2 regions of the Halomonas sp. BM-2019 genome follow, and region 1 is predicted to be linked to the other one. Evidence: riboswitches for the same ligand, from Rfam matches in the RefSeq annotation. Region 1 holds a riboswitch; the other holds the start of a gene.
What was found. A riboswitch is a leader RNA that binds a small molecule or an ion and turns the genes downstream of it on or off. The one in region 1 is predicted to bind thiamine pyrophosphate.
Positions count from the first base shown of each region.

Region 2: it holds a riboswitch for thiamine pyrophosphate, as region 1 does, so the genes downstream of both, J5F18_RS18080 (sodium:solute symporter) here and thiC (phosphomethylpyrimidine synthase ThiC) in region 1, are expected to answer to the same signal.

Region 1 is NZ_CP071922.1:1,497,269-1,500,644, reverse strand. Features, by position in the region: gene J5F18_RS07565 (lipid A biosynthesis acyltransferase) at 1-237, shown strand, start outside; TPP riboswitch at 324-443, shown strand; gene tenA (thiaminase II) at 512-1,180, shown strand; TPP riboswitch at 1,264-1,384, shown strand; gene thiC (phosphomethylpyrimidine synthase ThiC) at 1,464-3,266, shown strand; gene J5F18_RS07550 (hypothetical protein) at 3,335-3,376, opposite strand, start outside.
Region 2 is NZ_CP071922.1:3,648,937-3,652,312, reverse strand. Features, by position in the region: gene J5F18_RS18095 (DUF3427 domain-containing protein) at 1-271, shown strand, start outside; partial or broken gene J5F18_RS18090 (alkylhydroperoxidase) at 382-474, shown strand; gene J5F18_RS18085 (asparaginase) at 582-1,652, opposite strand; TPP riboswitch at 1,940-2,050, shown strand; gene J5F18_RS18080 (sodium:solute symporter) at 2,040-3,376, shown strand, end outside.

The DNA of each region.
Region 1 (3,376 bases):
GTGGTCACCGGGGTCGCCCGGCGCCTTCCCGGCCGCGGCTTCGAGATCCACTTCCTCCCCGCCGACGCGCGCGTCTACGCGGCTGACGAGCCGACCTCGGCCACCGGCGTCAACGCCTGCGTGGAGGCCGCCATCGCCCTGGACCCGGCCCAGTACCAGTGGGAGTACAAGCGCTACCGCAAGGTGATCCAGCAGCAGGAGGGGCACCCCCGCCATCAGGAGTTCCGGCTCTACTGAGGCGCCATTACGCAAAAATGGAAATTATTTCCAACCATTTTCCTTGCCGCCCCTGGCAACCCGCCCACAACCTGCTAGACTGGGCCTCACGCTTGACGGGGTGCCGGTGAATCCGGCTGAGATGGCGCAGGGGCAAAGGCCCGAGCACCGATCCCGTGGAACCTGATCCGGCTCGTACCGGCGTAGGAATCAAGCGGTGTCCTGGCGCCTCCAAGCGCCCCTCCCGGCCACCCTTCCCCTGCCCGCCCCGGATCGACCACAGACCGGAGGCATGATGGGGTATCGCTTCAGTGACCTGACCGCCAGTTGCGCGGACGACTGGCACGCCTATATCGAGCATGAGTTCGTGTGCGCCCTCGGCGACGGCACCCTCGACGGCGAGGCCTTCCGCCACTACCTGCAGCAGGACTACCTCTTCCTGATCCACTTCGCCCGGGCCTACGCCCTGGCCGCCTACAAGAGCCGCAGCCTCAGCGACCTGCGCCACGCCCATGAGGGCCTCAAGGCGATCCTCGACGTGGAGCTCGACCTCCACGTGAGCTACTGCCGCGAGTGGGGCATCACCGAGGCCGAGCTCGCCGCCCTGCCCGAGGCCCGTGCCACCCTGGCCTATACCCGCTACGTGCTGGACACCGGCCACCGCGGCGATCTGCTCGACCTGCACGTGGCGCTGGCCCCCTGCCTGGTGGGCTACGGCGTGATCGCCAACTGGCTGGGCGAGCGGGTGGAAACGGTGCGTGGCGACGCCAACCCCTATGACGCCTGGATCGCCATGTACGAAAGCGACGAGTTCCAGGCCGCCATGCATGCCGAGATCGCCTGGCTCGATGCACGCCTCGCCGAGGTGAGCGCGGCACGCTTCGCCGAGCTGACCGAGGTGTTCCGCGACGCCATCCGCCTCGAAATCGATTTCTGGCAGATGGGGCTGGATCGCGCCCTGTAGCGCTGGCTCCATCGCCATCCGTCCGCTGGTTCTGGTCAGGCCGGCGGGCGGCGTCAGACTGATGATCGACCGATCATCCGACCACGCGCTTGACGGGGTGCCGTTGACGACGGCTGAGATCATGCCTCTCGCCATAGAGAAAGCCTGGATCCCGTTGAACCTGAACTGGCTAGGACCAGCGTAGGGATCAAGCGACACGCAGCGGGATGCCTCCCCTGCCCCTGTCCTCCCCAAGCTGTCCTCCCTGAAACATCGACACGATATCCCCTGGGGAGAACATCAGATGAGCAAGACCGCCCACTTCCTGGCCGAGACCGCCAAGGTCGACGAGGCCGCCATCCGGCCCCTGCCCGGCTCGCGCAAGGTCTTTGTCGAGGGCTCGCGCCCCGATATCCGCGTGCCCTTCCGCGAGATCAGCCTGTCGCCCACCAAGACCTCCGGTGCCGACGAGGAGAACCCGCCCCTGCTGGTCTACGACACCTCCGGCCCCTACACCGACCCGGCGGCCGAGATCGACCTGCGCCGCGGCCTGCCCGAGCTGCGCCGCGCCTGGATCGAGGCGCGCGGCGACACCGAGTTCCTCGACGGTCCCACCAGCGAGTACGGCCAGCGTAGAGCCAACGACCCGACGCTCGCCCAACTGCGCTTCGACCTGACCCGCACGCCGCGGCGCGCCAAGGCAGGCAAGAACGTCACCCAGCTGCACTATGCCCGCCAGGGGATCATCACCCCGGAGATGGAATTTATCGCTATCCGGGAAAACCAGCGCCGCCAGGCCCTGGGCACGGCAGAGGTCGAGCGCATCCTGGGCCACCAGCACCCGGGCCAGGGCTTCGGCGCCCGCCTGGTTGATGAGATCACACCGGAGTTCGTGCGCGCCGAGGTGGCGGCGGGCCGGGCGATCATTCCCTGCAACATCAACCACGAGGAGGAGGTCGACAAGATGACCTGGGGCATCCGCTGGGGCGCGGATACCATCATGGACCTCTCCACCGGGCAGAACATCCACGAGACCCGCGAGTGGATCCTGCGCAACTCGCCGGTGCCCATCGGCACCGTGCCCATCTACCAGGCCCTGGAGAAGGTCAACGGCGTGGCCGAGGACCTGACCTGGGAGGTGTTCCGCGATACCCTGATCGAGCAGGCCGAGCAGGGGGTGGACTACTTCACCATCCACGCCGGCGTCCTGCTGCGCTATGTGCCGCTCACCGCCAAGCGGGTCACCGGCATCGTCTCCCGGGGCGGCTCGATCATGGCCAAGTGGTGCCTCTACCATCACCGGGAGAGCTTCCTCTACGAGCACTTCGAGGAGATCTGCGAGATCTGCAAGCGCTACGACGTGGCGTTTTCACTGGGCGACGGCCTGCGCCCCGGCTCGGTGGCCGACGCCAACGACGAGGCGCAGATGGCGGAGCTCAAGACCCTGGGCGAGCTGACCAGGATCGCCTGGAAGCACGACGTCCAGGTGATGATCGAGGGCCCCGGCCATGTGCCCATGCACCTCGTCAAGGAGAACATGGATAAGCAGCTGGAGTACTGCGACGAGGCGCCCTTCTACACCCTGGGCCCGCTGGTCACCGATATCGCCCCGGGCTACGACCACATCACCTCCGGCATCGGGGCGGCGATGATCGGCTGGTTCGGCTGCGCCATGCTCTGCTACGTGACCCCCAAGGAGCACCTCGGCCTGCCCAACAAGGACGACGTCAAGACCGGCATCATCACCTACAAGATCGCCGCCCACGCGGCGGATCTCGCGAAAGGCCACCCGGCCGCCCAGCGCCGCGACAACGCGCTCTCCAAGGCGCGCTTCGAGTTCCGCTGGGAGGACCAGTTCAACCTCGGCCTGGACCCGGACACCGCCCGGGAGTACCACGACGAGACCCTGCCCAAGGACTCCGCCAAGGTGGCCCACTTCTGCTCCATGTGCGGACCCAAGTTCTGCTCCATGAAGATCACCCAGGAGGTACGCGACTATGCCGCCGAGCACGGCCTGGACGGCGACGCCGAGGCGGTGATGAAGGGCATGGAGGAGCAGGCGGAGAAGTTCCGCCACAAGGGCGGCGCGCTCTATCAGGAGGTATAAGGAGGACTACCGCGATTACCGATTCGGTCGAGTATGGCCTTGTGATCGCCGTAGTGCCGACTGGCGGCTCACCCCTTCTCCTGTAGCTGGCTGCGCAGCCGCTCCTCCTG
Region 2 (3,376 bases), 2.0 Mb from region 1:
CAGCCGAACGTTGCTGCATTGGGAGAGCCAGTCGAATACCACACAGGCCAGTTCGACGGGCCAGAACTATCTCCACTTTGGAGACCGCGGCTACACGATTCTTTTTTTCGCTCGTTTGACCAAGCGTATCGAGGGCGAGACGGCACCCTTTATCTTCTTAGGCCCGGCCAAGGCGCTAAACGGGTATGAGGGTGATCGCCCCATTGCCATGATCTGGGAGCTCGAACACCCAATGCCAGCGGAACTCTTCGAGGAGGCGCGGCCGGCATAACATGACCTGTCACGGAACCTCAGCGACGTGAATCTGGCGGTACAGGAGAAGGCGGCTTTGTGGCCAACGTCTTCAAGATGCTGGCCCATCGGCAGGACGAATTACGCGATTTCTTCGGTATGTCCAACCGCCTGGTCACCCTGGCCGGCACCCCGTCCAACGAGGAGTTCTACCTGATGGGCCGGGTGCCGCGGGAGGTCTAAGGGAGGCACCAAGTGGCGAGTTCGTGTTGACAGATTGGCCTCGCCTGACAAGGGCTGCGAGCCGCCGGCCCCAGCCCTTGTGTTCGCGTGCCGTTGCTGTCAGTCGGTCAATACTCCCAGAAGATCCGCTGCAGCTCCTCGCTGTTATCGGTCATCGTCAGGGCCACCATGGCCAGGATACGAGCTTGTTGCGGGCGGTGGTCGTGGGCCACTACCCAGTCGTAGTCGTCATCGGGCTGCTCGGCGTTCCGCAGCACGAACCCGGCGGGCACGCGGGAAGAGCGGATGATCATCACCCCCTGGTCACGCAGCGCCTTCAAGGCATCGACCGCTGGTGCCGCCACCGAGCCATTACCCGTACCGGCATGGATCAGTGCCGCGATGTCGCTCTCGCCGTAGGCCTCGATACCAATGGTGTTCATGTTGCCGTAGCCGTAGACGATATCGACGGCTGGCAGGGAGTCGATATCATCGATGTTGAACTCGGATGAAGTGGTGTGGCGCTTGACCGGGTCACGAAACCAGTAATTGCGCCCTTCGACCACCATTCCGAGCGGGCCCCACTGGCTCTGGAAAGAGCTGGTCTTGATGTTGATGCTCTTGCTGACGTCGCGCCCGCTCAGGATGTCGTCGTTCATGGTCACCAGGACCCCCTTGCCTCTGGCGTCCTCGCTGGCCGCAACGCTCACGGCGCCGTAGAGATTCAGGGCGCCGTCGGCGGACAGGGCGGTGCCGGGGCGCATGGAGCCTACCAGCACGATGGGCTTGTCGGTTTGCACCACCAGGTTCAGGAAGAAGGCGGTCTCCTCTAGGGTATCGGTGCCGTGGGTGATGACGATACCGTCGACATCGTCCTGCTTGGTCAACTCCGACACGCGCTGGCCCAGGGTGATCAGATGCTCGTTGTTGAAACTTTCGGAGGCGATCTGGAAGACCTGCTCTCCGCTGACCCGAGCAAGATTTTCCAATTCGGGCAGGCCCGCCAGTAGCTTATCGACTGGTACCGTTGCGGCGGCGTAGGTCGCGCTGTCGGCGGCGGTTGCCCCGGCCCCGGCTATGGTGCCACCGGTGGCGAGCACCACCACGTGCCGGTCCTCCGACTGCGCCAAGACAGCGGCCGATACCGCCAGAAGCACAACTCCCGCAATCCAGCTTCTCACTAATCGTTGAGTTTTCACGACAAACCTCTCCCGTTGGATGGTTGTGTTGGCAGGCGCCACGGTCAATTCGTGCTATGGGCTCGACCGCTTCCAGATACACCATAGCCAGTTCACCGGGTTATCGCCGTGATTCTTCCCCAGGTCTCGGTCCCAGTTTGGTGCTTGATTGATCGGCGGTGCCCAGGGGCGATACCGGAGTTAGGCGGTGGTCGTTCGAACCAAGCGCATGCGCTATCATGAACCTCGTTCCTTCCGCTATCGGCCAGGCCGGCCGTGACTCGAAGAAGGATCCCTACAATACATCCACTTGTCGCCAGGGGAGTCCCGCCGCATCCGCGGGGGCTGAGAGGGCCAAGCGCCGACCCTGGAACCTGATCCGGTTCATGCCGGCGGAGGAAGCGCGACATGCCCTACCTGACGTCTGCCGTGCTCGGCGCGGCGCTCCTGTGCTTTGCGTTCCTGGGCCTGCGGGCCCGCCGGGCCGACGGTCGGCTCGATGACTACGTCACCGCCCGCAATTCCCAGGGCGCCCAGGCCATCGGCCTGTCGTTCCTGGCCTCCAGCATGGGCGCCTGGATCCTCTTCGCGCCGCCGGAGATCGGCGCCTTCGTGGGGCCGGTGGCGCTCGCCGGCTACGCCATCGGCTCGTCGCTGCCCTTCATCGTGCTGGGGCTCTACGGCCCGGCGATCCGCCGCCACCTGCCTAAGGGGCGCAGCATCGGCGAGTTCGCCGAGGCCTGCTACGGTGCCGGAGTGCGGCGCTGGGTCTCCTGCGTCTCCGTGGCCTACATGGCGATCTTCCTGGCCGCCGAGCTCACCGCCATCGGCGCCATCGCCGCGCTGCTCTCGGACGTGCCGCCGGCGCTGGTGATCCTCGGGGTGGCGGCGGTCACCCTGGTCTACACCACCCTGGGCGGGCTGCGGGCGAGCCTCGCCACCGACCGCTGGCAGGCCTGGCTGCTGCTGGTCCTGCTGGTGCTGGTGGGCGGCGTGGCCTGGTGGTGGCTGCCCCCCATGCCGGCCGAGGCGGTAATGCCCGCCGTTCCCGCCGGCAGCGCGTTCTCCGTGGCGCTCACCCTGGTGATCGCCGTCACCGCGGCGAACCTCTTCCACCAGGGCTACTGGCAGCGGGTGTGGGCCGCCGAGGACGATCGCGCCCTGGCCCGCGGGGCCCTGCTGGGCGGGGCCAGCAGCCTGCTGGTGGTGATGGCCATCGGCGGGCTCGGCATCGTGGCGGCGATGCACGCGCTGCCCCTGGGCGAGCCGCCGATTCCCTTCTTCGCGCTGCTCTCCGCGGCGCCGGCCTGGCTGGCGCTGCCGGCCCTGGTGCTGGCGGTCACCCTGGTGGCCTCCAGCGTCGATACCCTGCAGAACGCCATCGCCTCCATGGCGGTGGCAAGCTCCGGCCGGCAGGGGCTCTCGGTGCGGGCGGCGCGCTGGGTCACGGTGGCGCTGATGCTGCCGGTGGTGTGGGTGGCCCTGCAGGGCTTCTCGGTGCTGCGCCTGTTCCTGATCGCCGATCTGCTGTGCGCCGCCATCCTGCTGCCGGTGCTGCTGGGCCTGTGGCGGCGCATGTCGCCGCTCGCCGCGGTGGCAGGAGGCGTGGCGGGCCTGCTCGGCGCGGTGCTGCCGGGCTGGATCACCCTGGGGAGTCTTTCCGCCGGGGTGCTCGCCGCCACCTTCCCGGATAGCATTCCGACACTCCCGCCCTTCCTGGGGGCGCTGGTCGCCTCCACGCTTGC